Regions from separate parts of the Streptomyces sp. NPDC056222 genome, predicted to be linked through region 1. Evidence: riboswitches for the same ligand, from Rfam matches in the RefSeq annotation. Region 1 holds a riboswitch; each other region holds the start of a gene.
What was found. A riboswitch is a leader RNA that binds a small molecule or an ion and turns the genes downstream of it on or off. The one in region 1 is predicted to bind cobalamin.

Region 1 (5,393 bases):
GCGCGGTGCAAGACCAACGGACAGTCATGACAGACCTGCCGGGCGCCAAGGATTGAGCAAGGTCTACGCAACGTACTCGGACGACGGCTTTCCGTGGTCGCGTCCAGATCGGGACGGCCTCGAAGGGCAGTGCGCCCTCGTGGGCGAACCGAGCTGATCTGCGAGCCGGAGGCGTTGGTGTAGCGGCCCTGGAAGGCGGCCGCGACGCACCGGCCCTGCGGGGTCTGTGATCGGGGGCGGGGAGCGCAGATACTGCTGGAGGTCGCACCACACCTGCCAGCGCTGCCAGGAGATGTCCGTGAAGATGCTGATCAACGTTCCCGAGACCGTGGTCGCCGATGCGCTGCGGGGGATGGCCGCCGCGCATCCCGAGCTCACCGTCGATGTCGAGCATCGCGTCGTGCTGCGGCGGGACGCGCCCGTGGACGGCAAGGTGGGGCTCGTGTCCGGAGGTGGGTCCGGGCATGAGCCGTTGCACGGGGGGTTCGTGGGGCCCGGGATGTTGGCGGCCGCTTGCCCCGGGGAGATCTTCACGTCGCCCGTGCCCGATCAGATGGTGCGGGCCGCCGCCGCGGTCGACAGCGGGGCCGGGGTCCTGTTCGTCGTCAAGAACTACACCGGGGACGTCCTCAACTTCGAGATGGCGGCCGAGCTCGCCGAGGACGAGGGGATCCAGATCGCCAAGGTGCTCGTCAACGACGACGTGGCGGTGACGGACAGTCTGTACACGGCCGGGCGGCGCGGGACCGGGGCCACGTTGTTCGTGGAGAAGATCGCCGGGGCCGCGGCCGAGGAGGGCGCGCCGCTGGAGCGGGTGGAGGCGATCGCGCGGCGGGTGAACGAGCGGTCGCGGAGTTTCGGTGTCGCGCTGAGCGCCTGCACCACGCCCGCCAAGGGCAGTCCCACCTTTGATCTGCCCGCCGGTGAGCTGGAGTTGGGCATCGGGATCCATGGCGAGCCCGGGCGTGAGCGGCGGTCGATGATGACCTCGCGGGAGATCGCGGACTTCGCCGTCGATGCCGTACTGGACGATCTGCGGCCGTCCGGACCGGTCCTCGCCCTGGTGAACGGCATGGGCGCCACCCCGTTGCTCGAACTGTACGGCTTCAACGCCGAGGTCCAACGGGTCCTGACCGAACGTGCGGTGCCGGTCGCCCGCACCCTGGTCGGGAACTACGTCACCTCCCTCGACATGGCCGGCTGTTCGGTGACGTTGTGCGAGGCCGACGAAGAGATGCTGCGACTGTGGGACGCGCCCGTGCAGACGCCCGCCCTGCGCTGGGGCCGGTGAGCGGAGTGTCCGAAGTCGACGAGTTCGACGCCGCGTTCTTCCTGCGCTGGCTGACCATCGCCGCGGCAGCCGTCGAACGCGAGGCCGATCGCCTCACCGAGCTCGACTCGGCGATCGGCGACGCCGACCACGGGGCCAATCTGAAGCGGGGGTTCGGCGCCGTGACGGATGCGCTGGAGAAGGATCCGCCCACGACGCCGGGTGCCGTACTCGCCGCTGCCGGGCGGCAGTTGATCTCCACCGTCGGCGGCGCGTCCGGGCCGCTGTACGGGACGCTGCTGCGCCGGACGGGCAAGGGTCTCGGCGAGGCCCCGGCGGTGACGCGGCAGGAGCTGGCGGCGGCGCTCACCGCGGGAGTCGCCGCGGTCGCCCAGCTCGGCGGGGCGCAGGTGGGTGACAAGACGATGCTGGACGCCCTCGTTCCGGCTACCGAGGGGCTCGGCAAGTCCTTCGCGGCCGCCCGGGACGCGGCCGAGCGGGGCGCCCTCGCGACCGTACCCCTCCAGGCGCGCAAGGGCAGGGCGAGCTATCTGGGCGAGCGCTCCATCGGGCACCAGGACCCCGGGGCCACCTCGTCCGCGCTGCTGATCGCCGCCCTCGTCGAGGCGGCGGCCGAGTGACCGCGCAGGTCGGAATCGTCCTCGTATCGCACAGCGCGGAGGTGGCCGGCGCCGTCGCCGCACTGGCCCAGGGTCTCGCGGGCGGCGGAGCGACCGCGCCGATCGCCCCCGCGGGCGGACGGCCGGACGGCGGCCTCGGCACCAGCTCCCAGCTGATCGTCGGGGCGGCGCGGGAGGTCGACCGGGGTGCCGGTGTGGCGCTGCTCGTCGATCTCGGCAGCGCCGTACTGACGGTGAAGGCTCTCCTCGCCGAGGAGGACGAGCTGCCGGAGGGGGCACGGCTCGTGGACGCCCCGTTCGTCGAGGGCGCCGTCGCCGCCCTCGTCACGGCGAGCGCGGGCGGGGATCTGGATGCCGTGGTGGCCGCGGCCTCGGAGGCCTACACGTATCGAAAGGAGTGAGAGGGGGGCGCGCGCGAGATCTGTCACACACCGTCCGGAGGAGCCTCCGTGTTGTGATGTACCTGGTCAACCCACTACTGTCACAGCGCCTTGGTGTACGGGAAACCGGTGCGGTACCGGTGCGGCCCTCGCCACTGTGATCGGGAAGTCCGGCTCCATCCCTCCGGGGAAGCCACTGGACCACCGCGGGAGACCGCGGCGGTTTGGGAAGGCGGAGCCGCGGCGGCATGACCCGTCAGCCAGGAGACCGGCCAAGGTGCGTTGTCCATCCACGAGGTGCTGGAGAGGGTCTCCCAACCATGCATATAGCCGAGGGGTATCTGCCCCCTGTGCACGCGGCCGCCTGGGGCGTCGCGTCCGCTCCCTTCGTTGTCCACGGTGTTCGCGCGCTGACCCGTGAGGTCAAGGCCAACCCCGAGTCCACCCTGCTGCTCGGTGCGTCCGGTGCGTTCACTTTCGTCCTGTCCGCGCTCAAGATTCCGTCGGTGACGGGCAGTTGCTCGCACCCCACCGGTACGGGGCTCGGCGCGATCCTGTTCCGGCCGCCCGTGATGGCGGTCCTGGGCACGATCACGCTGCTCTTCCAGGCACTGCTGCTCGCCCACGGCGGGCTCACGACGCTCGGTGCCAACGTCTTCTCGATGGCCATCGTCGGCCCATGGGCCGGCTTCGGTACGTACTGGCTGCTGCGCCGGTCCAACGTGCCGCTGATGGTGAGCGTGTTCTTCGGCGCGTTCGTCGCCGACATCTCCACCTACTGCGTCACCAGCGTGCAGCTCGCGCTGGCCTTCCCGGACCCGGGCAGCGGTGTGCTCGGCGCGCTGGCCAAGTTCGGCGGGATCTTCGCCGTGACCCAGTTGCCGCTCGCCGTCAGCGAGGGGCTGCTCACGGTGCTCGTGATGCGGCTGCTCACGCAGTCCAGCAAGGGGGACCTGACCCGCCTCGGCGTCCTGCTCCCGTCCCGGAAGAAGAACGAGAACGCGGAGGCGAGCGCCTGATGAGCCGGAACGCGAAGATCAACACCCTGCTCCTGCTCGTCGTCGCGGCGCTCGCGGTGCTCCCGCTGGTGCTCGGGCTCGGCGACCACAAGGAGGAGCCGTTCACCGGGGCCGACGCCGAGGCGGAGACGGCGATCACGGAGATCGCTCCCGACTACGAGCCGTGGTTCAGCCCGCTGTACGAGCCGCCGTCCGGCGAGATCGAGTCGGCGCTGTTCTCGCTCCAGGCGGCGCTCGGCGCCGGCGTGCTGGCGTACTACTTCGGCGTGCACAGGGGCCGCAAGCAGGGCGAGGCCCGTGCCGAGGCGAAGGCGCTGCGGTCGGCGTCCGGCGACGAGTAGGCGCCGATGCTGCCGATCGACGCTGCGGCGCACAGCAGTCGCTGGCGCCGCCGTCACCCCTGCGAGAAAGCGGTGCTCGGGTTCGGTCTGACGCTCTGCGCGGTCTGTCTGCCGCCCTGGCCGGGCGCCGTGCTCGTCGCGGCGGCCACGCTCGCCGTGCTCCTCGGTCCTGCCGGGGTGCCGGGGCGCCAGCTGTGGCGGGCGTTCCGGATCCCGCTGGGATTTTGCGTGACGGGCGCGATCCCGCTCCTGTTCGAGGTCGGCGGTGCACGGGGGCTCGTCGCCCTCGCGCCGGACGGACCGTTGCACGCGGGCGAGTTGCTGCTGCGGACCTCGGCCGCGTCCCTGGGCGTGCTGCTGTTCGCGTTCACCACGCCCGTCTCGGACGTGCTGCCGCGTCTCGTACGGGCCGGAGTGCCGGCTCCCGTGGTGGACGTGGCGCTGGTGATGTACCGGATCAGCTTCCTGCTCCTGGACGCCATATCCAAGATCCGGCAGGCGCAGGCGGCCCGGCTCGGGCTCACCACCCGGGCGGCGACGTGGCGCTCGCTCGCGGGGCTCGGTGCGACCGCGTTCGTGCGCGCCTTCGACCGGGCGCAGCGCCTGCAGACGGGGCTCGCCGGGCGGGGGTACGACGGGACCTTGCGGGTCCTGGTGCCCCAAGCGGCGGTGTCGACCCGCTTCCTCGCGTCGACGGCCGGCCTCCTGGCCGGTCTCGTCACGCTCACTCTCGTACTGGAAAGGTCCCTGCCGTGAGCCCTGCACCTCCTGTCGTGGAACTGGTGAAGGCCACGTTCGCCTACGAGGACGGGCCGGTCGTCCTCGACGGCATCGACTTCGCCGTGCCGGAGGGCCGGGCGATGGCTCTCCTCGGCCGCAACGGCGGCGGCAAGACGACGCTGCTGCGGCTGCTGAGCGGCGGTCTGCGCAGCAGCAACGGCGCGCTCCGGCTGGACGGCGAGGAGGTGTCGTACGACCGGAAGGGGCTGACCCGGCTGCGGACGACCGTGCAGCTGGTGGTCCAGGACCCGGACGACCAGCTCTTCGCCGCCTCGGTCGGCCAGGACGTGTCGTTCGGGCCGATGAATCTGGGGCTTCCGGAGGAGGAGGTACGGCTCCGGGTCCGCGAGGCGCTGGAGGCGCTGGACATCGTGGCCCTGGAGGACCGCCCGACCCATCTGTTGTCGTACGGGCAGCGGAAGCGGGCGGCGATCGCGGGCGCCGTGGCGATGCGGCCGCGGGTCCTCATCATGGACGAGCCGACGGCCGGGCTCGATCCGCACGGGCAGGAGCGACTCCTCGAGGTGCTCGGGCGGCTGCGGGACTCCGGTACGACGGTGGTCATGGCCACGCACGATGTCGATCTGGCGCTGCGCTGGGCGGACGAGGCCGCTGTGCTCTCGCCCGAGGGGCTGCGTACGGGCCCGATCGAGGAGCTGCTCGCCGACGACGAGCTCCTCGACGCGGCGCGCCTGCGTCGGCCCTGGGGCATGGCGGTGACGCGGCTGCTGCGCGCGCACGGCCTGCTCGCCGCGGACGCGGAGGGTCCGCGCACGGCGGAGGACCTGGACACCTGGGTCACGGCACCCCGAGGCGCGTGAGGCGCACGAGGCATCTGCGGCATTCAGGCACCAGAGGCGGCTGGTCGCCGCGACCGGTCCCCACAGGTGCCCGGGGCACGGGAAGCACCCGCGCGCCTGGGGCGCCTCACGCACCTGGCACCTGAGGCGCTCGAAGCACCA
Region 2 (5,393 bases), on a different contig from region 1:
GCCGAGGTCCGTTCCCTCTACGACGGCATGGTCCGGATCGTCGTGACCCCGACCTGGGCGAAGCTGATCGACTTCGAGACGACCCTCCCCAGCGCAGTCGAGGAACTGGTCCGGCGGCGGGAGGAACGCAAGGGCGCCTGACCTGGTGCGAATTCCGATTGAGTGAGCGACCACGGTGGCCGTAGGGTCCGGTCATCGACATGTAGCTCAGCAGCAGAGCGCCAGGCTCGGGACCTGGAGGGCGCGGGCCCCGGCGACGAGAGGCCGGTGGTTCGTTCCACCGCCACCCCCGCCGGGGCCGCCCGTCCGGGGCGCAGGCCGCTGCGCCCCGTCTGCCGCTACTCCTCCTTCAGCCCGGGGACCGGGCGCGGACGGCCTTCGGCATCGATCGCGACGAAGGTCAGCCGGGCGGTGGCCACTTCGGTCGTGGGACCGGAGGTCGCGTTCCAGCGTTCCGCGGTGACGCCGACGGCGACGGCCATCGAGGTCCGGCCCGCGTGGCACAGCTCGGCGTGGACGGTGAGCAGGTCACCGGCGCGAGCGGGGGAGAGGAACGTCATCCGGTCGACGGAGACCGTCACGGCGGGGCCGTCCGCGTGGCGGCCCGCCGCCGCCGCGGCTGCGTCGTCGATGAGTTTCATGACGACGCCGCCGTGGATGGTCCCGTACAGGTTGGTCTCGTGCTCGCTCATGATGTGGGCGAGGGTCACCTGGGAGTCGGCCGGTGCTTTGTGGGCCCGATCGCCGACGGTGGTACAGGTGTTCATGTGCTCAGCCCTCGGTGCGGGGCAGACGACCACGGACCTGGCGGGCCGCCGCGGCCATGTGTTCCAGTGCGGGCCGGACCTCTCGCCAGCCGCGCGTCTTCAGGCCGCAGTCGGGATTGATCCAGAGCCGGTCGGCGGGGACGGAGAGCAGGGCGCGCTCGATGAGCGAGACGGCCTCCGCCTCCTCCGGGACGCGCGGTGAGTGGATGTCGTACACGCCGGGGCCGACCTCCCGGGGGTATCCGGCCCCCGCGAGCTCGTCCGCGACCTGCATGTGGGAACGGGCGGCCTCCAGGCTGATGACGTCCGCGTCGAGGTCGTCGATGGCCCGGAGGATGTCGCCGAACTCGGCGTAGCACATGTGGGTGTGGATCTGGGTGTCCGGACGGACGCCGGCCGTGGTGAGGCGGAAGGCCTCGGTGGCCCAGGCGAGGTACGGGGCGTGGGCGTCGGCGCGCAGCGGCAGTGTCTCGCGCAGGGCCGGCTCGTCGACCTGGATCACCGACGTGCCCGCCGCCTCCAGATCGGCGACCTCGTCGCGCAGGGCGAGCGCGACCTGGCGGGCGGTGTCGCCGAGCGGCTGGTCGTCACGGACGAAGGACCAGGCCAGCATCGTGACCGGGCCGGTCAGCATTCCCTTGACGGGGCGGGACGTCTGCCGCTGTGCGTACGTCGTCCAGCGCACCGTCATCGGCGCGGGGCGGGAGATGTCGCCGGCCAGGACCGGCGGCCGGACGTACCGGGTGCCGTACGACTGGACCCAGCCGTGCTGGGTGGCGAGGTAGCCGGTCAGCCGCTCGGCGAAGTACTGGACCATGTCGTTGCGTTCGGGCTCGCCGTGCACGAGGACGTCGAGGCCGGTCTTCTCCTGGAAGGCGATCACCTCGCGGATCTCGGCCTTGATCCGCTCCTCGTATGCCGTCGTGTCGAGCCATCCGGCGCGCAGATCGGCGCGGGCGCTGCGCAGCTCGGCGGTCTGCGGGAAGGAGCCGATGGTCGTCGTGGGCAGCAACGGCAGGTTCAGGTGGGCCCGCTGGGCGGCCGCGCGCTCGGTGTAGGGCTGGGCACGGCGGGTGTCGCTTTCGGTGACGGCGGCCGTGCGGGTCCGTACGGCGGGGTCGTTGGTGATCGCCGAGCTCGCCCGCGAGGCCAGATCGGCACGGTTGGCGGCGAGTTCGGCGGCGATCGCACCGGTGCCCTGGGACAGGCCGCGCGCGAGCGTGGCGATCTCCGCGGTCTTCTGGCGCGCGAAGGCGAGCCAGCGGCGGATCTGCGGGTCGATGTCCCGCTCCACCGCGGCGTCCAGCGGGACGTGCAGCAGCGAGCAGGACGCCGCGACGTCGACCTGATCGGCGAGGCCGAGCAGGGTGCCGAGGGCGGTCAGGGACTTCTGGTGGTCGTTGATCCAGATGTTGCGGCCGTTGACGACACCGGCGACCAGCCGCTTGCCCGGCAGGCCGCCCACCGCCGCGAGATCCGCCAGATTGCCGGCGGCGGCATCGGTGAAGTCGAGCGCGAGTCCCTCCACGGGGGCCTTCGCCAGCACGGGAAGTGCCTCGCCCAGCCGGTCGAAGTAGGAGGCGATCAGCAGCTTCGGCCGGTCGGCAGGGCCGCCGAGTTCACGGTAGGCGCGGGCGGCGGCGTTCAGCTCGGCGGGAGTGCGGTCCTGGACGAGGGCGGGCTCGTCGAGCTGCACCCACTCGGCGCCCGCCGCGAGCAGGTCGGCGAGCACCTCGGCGTACACCGGCAGCAACCGGTCGAGCAGGGTGAGCGGCTCGAAGTCCTCCGCGACACCCGGCGCCGGCTTGGCCAGCAGGAGGTACGTGACCGGCCCCACCAGGACGGGACGGGCCGAGTGGCCGAGCGCGAGGGCCTCCTTCAGCTCGGCGACCTGCTTGGTGCTGTCGGCGCCGAAGGCACTGTCGGGACCCAGCTCGGGGACAAGGTAGTGGTAGTTGGTGTCGAACCACTTGGTCATCTCCAGCGGCGCCACGTCCTCGGTGCCGCGGGCCATCGCGAAGTACCCGTCGAGCGGGTCGGACTCGACGGCGGCGCGGTGGCGGGCGGGGACGGCGCCGACCATGACACTGGTGTCGAGCACATGGTCGTAGAGGGAGAAGTCGCCGGTCGGCACCTCGTGGATGCCGGAGTCGGCGAGCTGCCGCCAGTTGGTCTCGCGCAGCTCCCGGGCGGTCTCCCGGAGGGCTTCGGCGCCGACCCGGCCCTTCCAGTACCCCTCGACGGCCTTCTTCAGCTCCCGGTTCCGACCCTGGCGGGGGTATCCGTACACGGTGGCCCGTGCTGCCGCGGCCGCGGACTCGGTTGTCACGTAACTCTCCTTCGCGAGCTTGCGTGTCATGAGACAGACCCGAGGAGTCGCGAGCGAAGGGTGACGAACCGGAAGGACCACCGCAGGGGCGTACATCGAGGTACGCGCGGCCGATCCGTCCTGCTGTGCACGCCGACCCGCCCACGAGGTCACCGGGATCACCGCACGCGAACGGTCGCGTACGGGCAACGGGCAGGTCTTCGGACTCGCGAGCACGTCTCGTCGTACGGAAGTCGTACGAGACACCTACTAACCGTCGCTTCCCAGACCCTCGCGGGCCCAGTGCGTATGACGGCGGTCGTTCTCGCTCACCGCTGCGGGGCAGTCCCGGATTCCCACCGGGTTCCCTCTTACGACGCGTCCCGCCTGGCTGACGGGGCGAACCAGCTGCACGGGCAGCGTAGCCCCGTGGGCGTGGAAGGGTGCGAGTGACTCATGTTCCGGACGGTGAAATGAGACACACCCGCTGTGAGGGCTGCGTGGCGGCGCGCCGCCACCCCTGGGGAACGGAGTCTCCGGTGCCGCCCCCGCGACGGCTCCCCGCCTGTGCCGGAGACGGCGGGACCACCGAAGTCCCGGGCCGCGCACCGTTGTTCGTGACCGGTGGGCTCCTGGCGCGTCCGCGTGCCGTGAACAGCGGCGACGGAGTTCGTATAGGCTCCAGCCGCACGTGAGGAGGCGGCACCGATGAACGGGAGTGCTCGGCAGGTGGCGGCGGGGGATTCGCGGCGCGCGACCATCCGGGAGGTGGCCGCGCTCGCCGGAGTGTCGACGGCGACCGTCTCACGGGTGCTGAACCGCAACTATCCGGTGGCACAGGCGACCCGCGACCGGGTCGAGGGCGCGATGCGGGAGCTCGGCTATGTGGTGAACGCGCACGCCCGCGCCCTGGCCGGCACCTCGAACCGCACCGTGGGGATCATCGTCAGCGAGATCGTCGACCCCTTCTTCGCGTACATCGCGCGCGGCGTGGAGCGCGAGGCGGCGCGCACGGGCCGGCTCTGCCTGGTCTGCTGCACGCAGGGCGACGCGAAGCGCGAACTGGCCTTCGTCGACCTCCTGCACGAGCAGCGTGCCGACGTGGTCGTGCTGGTCGGAGGGAGTGTCGTGGACCGCGCCTACACCGCGGAACTCACCCGCCGCGCCGAGGAACTCCACGCCGGGGGCTCCTCCCTGGTGCTCTGCGGCCGGCCCTCGCTGGGGGGACGGGTCCCCGCGGCGGCGGTGGAGTACGACAACGAGGGCGGTGCGTTCGCCATCACCGACCATCTGCTGACGCAAGGGCATCGGCGGATCCTCTACCTGGGCGGCCCGCCCGCCGTCTCGACCACGCTGGACCGCCTCGCCGGATACCGCCGAGCCCTCGAACTGCGCGGCGTCACGCCCGATGACGGTCTGGTGCACACCGGTGCGTTCAGCAGAGGCTTCGGCTATCGCCGGACGACCGAACTCCTCGCCGAGGGGCTCGACTTCACCGCGATCTTCGCCGCCAACGACATCGTGGCGGCCGGTGCGGCGCAGGCCCTGGAGGAGGCGGGCGCCCGGATCCCGGAGGACGTCTCCCTCGTCGGCTACGACGATGTGCCCGTGGCGCAAGAGATGCGTCCGCGGCTGACCACCGTGCACATCCCGCTGGAGGAGATGGGCCGGCAGGCCGTGCGGCTCGCGACCCCCGGGGACGACGGCGACGACGGTGACGACGCCTGGCGGGCACCCACGACGGGCGTGCACCGGCTGGGCACGCACATCGTGGTGCGCGACTCGGTGGCCCCGCCGAAGGCGACACGCACCCGGCGGGCCCGCACCGTGTGAAGCAGGGATGAGCGCGGGGGACAACCCAGGGCAGAGGTGTGGGAGAGAACGTTTACCGTCGCTTGTCTCCGCTGGTTCCCTTCGGGTTCATAGAAACCCGTAGAAACATTGCGTCTTCTCTTGCCTCGGCATAGCAACCGCTTACATCCTGTCGGGCAGTCAGAGGCCAGGCCCTTGCCCTCTCCGAGGAGACCGGATGCCCCACCTCCCTGCGCTCAACCGTCGTTCCGTCCTCGCGGGTCTGGCCGGTGCCGGCACCGCCGGCCTGCTGGGCGCCGCCCCGGCGCACGCGGCCACCGCGGCCGCCACCGCCACCGGCCATACGTGCACGATCACGGTGACCGCACGCCCCGCCGCCGAGAGCGAGCGGCTCCGGCTCGCCCAGGCGCTGCGCGGCAGCGAGCTCCACGCGACCGGCCTGTACGCGCCGCCCGGTGCCGAGGTCACGCTCAACGTCCTGCCGTACGACGGTCTCGTGCCGACCC
Region 3 (5,393 bases), on a different contig from region 1:
GTCGCCGGGGCCGAGGCCGACTCCGTACAGCTTGCCGGGGGCGTTGGCGCTCATGCCTGGATCTCCGCTTCCGTCGCGATGGCGTTGATCGCGGCGGCGGTCATCGCGCTGCCGCCGCGCCGGCCCCGTACGACGAGGTAGTCGAGGCCCAGGGTCTGGGCGGCGAGGGCGTCCTTGGACTCGGCGGCGCCGATGAAGCCGACCGGTATGCCGAGGACGGCGGCCGGGCGGGGCGCACCCTTCGCGATCATCTCCAGGAGGTGGAAGAGGGCGGTGGGCGCGTTGCCGATGGCGACGACGGAGCCTTCGAGGCGGTCGCGCCAGAGTTCGAGGGCGGCGGCGCTGCGGGTGGTGCCGAGCTCGGCGGCGAGGGCGGGCACGGAGGGGTCGGAGAGGGTGCAGACCACGTCGTTGTCGGCGGGCAGGCGCTTGCGGGTCACGCCGCTGGCGACCATCTGCGCGTCGCACAGGATCGGTGCGCCGGCGCGCAGGGCGGCGCGGGCGCGGGAGACGACCTGCGGCGAGTAGGCGAGGTCGCGGACGAGGTCGGTCATGCCGCAGGCGTGGATCATGCGGACCGCGACCGTGGCGACGTCGGCGGGCAGATCGGCGAGGTCCGCCTCGGCGCGGATCGTGGCAAAGGACTGGCGGTAGATCTCCGCGCCGTCCTTCTCGTAGGCGAACATCGTGTCGTTCTCGCTCATCTCGTTGTGCGGGCCGTTGCGACTGCTTCGGTCAGGGAGGTACGGGGGGTGGGGCGGCCGTCCACGAGGTAGGTGCCCTCGGCGGTGGCGAGGACGTCGACCCAGCTGCCGGGGGCGCCTTGGGGGTGGCCGCACCGGCGCTCGCACCCCGAGAAGTGGACGGGGAGGCCGGGAGTGCCGGGTACGGCGTCCGCGCGGACGCCGGCGAGGGACTTGGCGCAGCCGGGCCGCCCGGTGCAGGCGCCGACGCCGACCCAGGGGGAGCGGGGGTCGGTGACCAGCCCGGCCGCCTCCAGCTCGGGCAGCCGCGTTCGGGTGGCCCCGACGACGACGGCCCCGCGCCAGGGCGTGAGCCGTACCTCGTCGGCGGGCAGCAGCGCCCGCAGCTGGGTGGCCGTCAGCCGTCCGAGCGGCGCGAGCACGTGCAGCGCGTTCCCGCCGAGGGGCCCGGGCGCGGGCGGCGCGCCGTGCGGCAGCGGCGGTGCGGGGACGACGGGCCGGGCGTCGACCCCGGCCCGTGCGAGCGCGGCGGCGAGGTCGAGGAGGCCGGTCCCGGCGTCCGGCGCGTCGGCCGTTCCGGCGCCGGGAGTCGCGGTGCCCGGCAGTGCCGTCAGGCCGGCGGTGTCGATGGCCTCCGTGTTCGGTGCGCCTGCGTTCGGCAGCTCCTTCACACGCCATGCGCCGTTCCCGGCGGCCTGTGCGGCCCGCAGGAACGCGTCGGCCGCGGCGAGCGCCGCTCGCGGCGCGTCGGCGCCCGCGACGCGGAACGCCTGCCCGCCGACGTACAGCAGGGCGTCGGCCGCGCGCGGGGCGGGGCCGACGCAGCCGCCGGCCGAGGCTTCGCTCTCATTGGGGGACAGACTCCCGCCCACCGAGGCTCCGGTCTCGCCGTGCGACGGGCTCCCGGCCGCCGAGGCTCCGGTCCCGCCGGGGTGCGGACTCCCGCCCGTCGAGGCTTTGCTCCCGCCGGGCGACGTGCTCTCGCCCGTCCCCCCGTCGCCGGCCGCCCACGGTCCTCCTGCGATCAAGGTCACATCTCCGCCCAGCCCCGCCACGTCTCCGCGGCCGTCGTCCAGGACGAAGAGGAAGCGGCCCGAGAGGGCCGCCGTCCAGGGGGTCGCGCAGAGCAGGGTGTCCAGTTCGCGGGCCCACAACTGCGCGTCCGCGTGGCCGAGTCCGTCCAGTCCCGCGGTCGGGGAGGCGACGATGTTGCGGACGCGTTCGTGGGTGGCCGAGGGCAGCAGGCCCGCCTCCGTCAGCCGCTCCGCCAGATCGATGCCACAGCCCTCGCCGAGGCCGCGCAGCTCCACGTTCCCCCGGGACGTGACCGTGACCCGGCCGTCGCCGAGCGACTCCGCCGCCGACGCCAGGACCTGGACCTGACGAGACGTCAACAAGCCTGCGGGCAGGCGCAGTCGGGCCAGACCGCCGTCATCGGCGGGGTGCAGGCGCAGCGCGCCGGGGCAGGCATCGCCACGGTCCCGTATGAGAGGTTCGCCCCGGTTGGGCGTTGTGGGTGGGGTGGGCGGCATGGCGGCGAGCATACCCACGTGGATCGGGACGACCCCTGGGGACGACCCCTGCCCGCCGTGAGCACGATCTACTATGCAGACGGCATGGGGTCCCAGGACCCCGGGGAGGAAGCCCGGTGAGAATCCGGCGCGGTCCCGCCACTGTGAGCCAGGTCGCACCAGCGGCCCGGTGAGTCAGGAACTCCCGCCGTCCATACGACCACCCGGGGCGCGGACAACCCCGAGGAAGGCCTGCGCACGCATGCGAATTCTGTTGCTGTCGCACTCCGACACCGACCTGCTCAGCGCCCGCGCGGCCGGCGGCCCCGTCGAGTACCGGTTCGCCAATCCCTCCCGCCTCGCCCTGGACGACCTGCCCGGGCTCCTGGACGACGTCGACCTCGTTCTCGTGCGGCTCCTCGGCGGGCTGCGGGCATGGGAGGACGGCCTCGACGCGCTGCGCGCCGCCGGAAGGCCGCTGGTCGTGCTCTCCGGCGAACAGGCCCCCGACGCCCAGCTCATGGCGACCTCCACCGTCCCGGTGGGTGTCGCCACCGAGGCCCACGCCTACCTCGCGCACGGCGGCCCGGCCAACCTGGAGCAGCTGGCCCGCTTCCTCTCCGACACCGTGCTGCTCACCGGCCACGGCTTCGACGCCCCGGCCGCCGCGCCGACCTGGGGCCCGCTGGAGCGCACGCCCCGGACGACCGACGGCCCGACGGTCGCCGTGCTCTACTACCGCGCCCACCACATGAGCGGGAACACCGCCTTCATCGACACCCTCTGCGAGGCCGTCGAGGACGCCGGCGCCCAGGCCCTGCCGCTGTACGTCGCGTCCCTGCGCGCCCCGGAGCCGGAGCTGCTCGACCGTCTGCGCGGCGCCGACGCGATCATCACCACCGTCCTCGCGGCCGGCGGCACCAAGCCCGCCGAGGCGCAGGCCGGCGGCGACGAGGAGGCCTGGGACGCGGGCGCGCTCGCCGCCCTCGACGTACCGATCCTCCAGGCGCTCTGCCTCACCGGCTCGCGCTCGGCCTGGGAGGAGAACGACGAGGGTCTCTCCCCGCTGGACGCCGCGAGCCAGGTCGCCGTCCCCGAGTTCGACGGCCGGCTCATCACCGTCCCGTTCTCCTTCAAGGAGATCGACGAGGACGGGCTGCCCGCGTACGTCGCCGACACCGAGCGCGCGGCCCGCGTCGCCGGGATCGCGGTCCGTCACGCCCGTCTGCGCCATATCCCGAACGCCGAGAAGAAGCTCGCGCTCGTCCTCTCCGCGTACCCGACCAAGCACTCCCGGATCGGCAACGCGGTCGGCCTCGACACCCCCGCCTCCGCCGTCGCGCTGCTGCGGCGCCTGCGGGAGGAGGGCTACGACTTCGGTCCGGTCGAGGAGATCCCCGGCCTGGTCTCCGGCGACGGCGACGAGCTGATCTACGCCCTGATCGAGGCCGGCGGCCACGACCAGGACTGGCTCACCGAGGAGCAGCTGGCGAAGAACCCCGTTCGCATCCCGGCGGCCGACTACAAGCGCTGGTACGCGCAGCTCCCGGCCGAGCTGCGCGAGGCGGTCGAGGAGCACTGGGGCCCGGCGCCCGGCGAGATGTTCCTGGACCGGTCCCGCAACCCCGAGGGCGACATCGTCCTCGCCGCCCTGCGGCGCGGGAACCTGCTGATCCTCATCCAGCCGCCGCGCGGCTTCGGCGAGAACCCGATCGCGATCTATCACGACCCCGATCTCCCGCCGTCCCACCACTACCTGGCCGCCTACCGCTGGATCGCGGCGCGCGCCGAGGACGGCGGCTTCGGGGCGGACGCGATGGTCCACCTCGGCAAGCACGGCAACCTGGAGTGGCTGCCCGGCAAGAACGCCGGCCTGTCGGCCGCCTGCGGCCCGGACGCGGCGCTCGGCGACATCCCTCTGATCTACCCGTTCCTGGTCAACGACCCGGGCGAGGGCACGCAGGCCAAGCGTCGCGTGCACGCGACGCTCGTCGACCACCTGGTGCCGCCGATGGCGCGCGCCGACTCGTACGGCGACATCGCGCGCCTGGAGCAGCTGCTCGACGAGTACGCGCAGATCTCCTCCATGGACCCGTCGAAGCTGCCCGCGATCCGCGCGCAGATCTGGACGCTGATCCAGGCGGCGAAGCTCGACCACGACCTGGGGCTCGAGGACCGTCCGGAGGACGACGGCTTCGACGACTTCCTGCTGCATGTCGACGGCTGGCTGTGCGAGGTCAAGGACGCGCAGATCAGGGACGGTCTGCATGTGCTCGGCGGGGCGCCGGTGGGCGAGGCGCGGGTGAACCTCGTGCTGTCGATCCTGCGCGCCCGGCAGATCTGGGGCGGTACGCAGGCCCTGCCGGGTCTGCGTGAGGCCCTGGGGCTGGACGAGTCGGCCGCGACCCGGACGACCGCCGACGAGGCGGAGGCGACTGCGCGCGAGCTGGTCGAGGCGATGGAGGCGGCGGACTGGTCCGTGGACGCGGTCCCGGCGGTCGCCGCCGCGTACGGCGCCGACGTCCAGGCGGTGCTCCGCTTCGCCTGCGAGCAGGTCGTTCCGCGGCTCTCGGCCACGACCGACGAACTCACCCACGCCGTGCACGCGTTGGACGGCGGCTTCGTGCCGGCCGGCCCGTCCGGCTCGCCGCTGCGCGGTCTGGTGAACGTGCTGCCGACCGGCCGGAACTTCTACTCCGTCGACCCCAAGGCCGTTCCCTCCCGCCTCGCGTGGGAGACCGGTCAGGCGCTCGCCGACTCGCTCCTGGAGCGCTACCGCTCCGACAACGGCGAGTGGCCGACGTCCGTCGGTCTGTCCCTGTGGGGGACGAGCGCGATGCGCACGGCGGGCGACGACGTGGCCGAGGCGCTGGCCCTGCTGGGCATCCGCCCGACCTGGGACGACGCCTCGCGCCGGGTGAACGGTCTCGAGGCGATCCCGCTCGCCGAACTGGGCCGTCCGCGCATCGATGTGACGCTGCGCATCTCGGGCTTCTTCCGGGACGCGTTCCCGCACGTCATCGGGCTTCTCGACGACGCCGTGCGGCTGGCCGCCTCGCTGGACGAGCCGGCCGAGGACAACTTCGTACGGGCGCACGCGCAGGCCGACCTGGCCGAGCACGGCGACGAGCGGCGGGCGACCACCCGTATCTTCGGCTCGCGGCCGGGCACGTACGGC

Region 2: it holds a riboswitch for cobalamin, as region 1 does, so the genes downstream of both, metE (5-methyltetrahydropteroyltriglutamate--homocysteine S-methyltransferase) here and ACFC0D_RS07190 (energy-coupling factor ABC transporter permease) in region 1, are expected to answer to the same signal.
Region 3: it holds a riboswitch for cobalamin, as region 1 does, so the genes downstream of both, cobN (cobaltochelatase subunit CobN) here and ACFC0D_RS07190 (energy-coupling factor ABC transporter permease) in region 1, are expected to answer to the same signal.

What each region holds. Positions count from the first base shown of each region.
Region 1 is NZ_JBHJTL010000009.1:112,381-117,773, reverse strand. Features, by position in the region: gene dhaK (dihydroxyacetone kinase subunit DhaK) at 299-1,291, shown strand; gene dhaL (dihydroxyacetone kinase subunit DhaL) at 1,288-1,911, shown strand; gene ACFC0D_RS07195 (PTS-dependent dihydroxyacetone kinase phosphotransferase subunit DhaM) at 1,908-2,312, shown strand; cobalamin riboswitch at 2,359-2,583, shown strand; gene ACFC0D_RS07190 (energy-coupling factor ABC transporter permease) at 2,612-3,310, shown strand; gene ACFC0D_RS07185 (energy-coupling factor ABC transporter substrate-binding protein) at 3,310-3,651, shown strand; gene cbiQ (cobalt ECF transporter T component CbiQ) at 3,658-4,407, shown strand; gene ACFC0D_RS07175 (ATP-binding cassette domain-containing protein) at 4,404-5,252, shown strand.
Region 2 is NZ_JBHJTL010000046.1:4,372-9,764, forward strand. Features, by position in the region: gene ACFC0D_RS21685 (pyridoxamine 5'-phosphate oxidase family protein) at 1-141, shown strand, start outside; gene ACFC0D_RS21690 (acyl-CoA thioesterase) at 339-767, opposite strand; gene metE (5-methyltetrahydropteroyltriglutamate--homocysteine S-methyltransferase) at 772-3,096, opposite strand; cobalamin riboswitch at 3,270-3,499, opposite strand; gene ACFC0D_RS21700 (LacI family DNA-binding transcriptional regulator) at 3,784-4,908, shown strand; gene ACFC0D_RS21705 (M60 family metallopeptidase) at 5,105-5,393, shown strand, end outside.
Region 3 is NZ_JBHJTL010000049.1:20,954-26,346, reverse strand. Features, by position in the region: gene ACFC0D_RS22635 (precorrin-2 C(20)-methyltransferase) at 1-54, opposite strand, end outside; gene ACFC0D_RS22630 (precorrin-8X methylmutase) at 51-704, opposite strand; gene ACFC0D_RS22625 (cobalamin biosynthesis protein CobG) at 701-2,236, opposite strand; cobalamin riboswitch at 2,300-2,443, shown strand; gene cobN (cobaltochelatase subunit CobN) at 2,478-5,393, shown strand, end outside.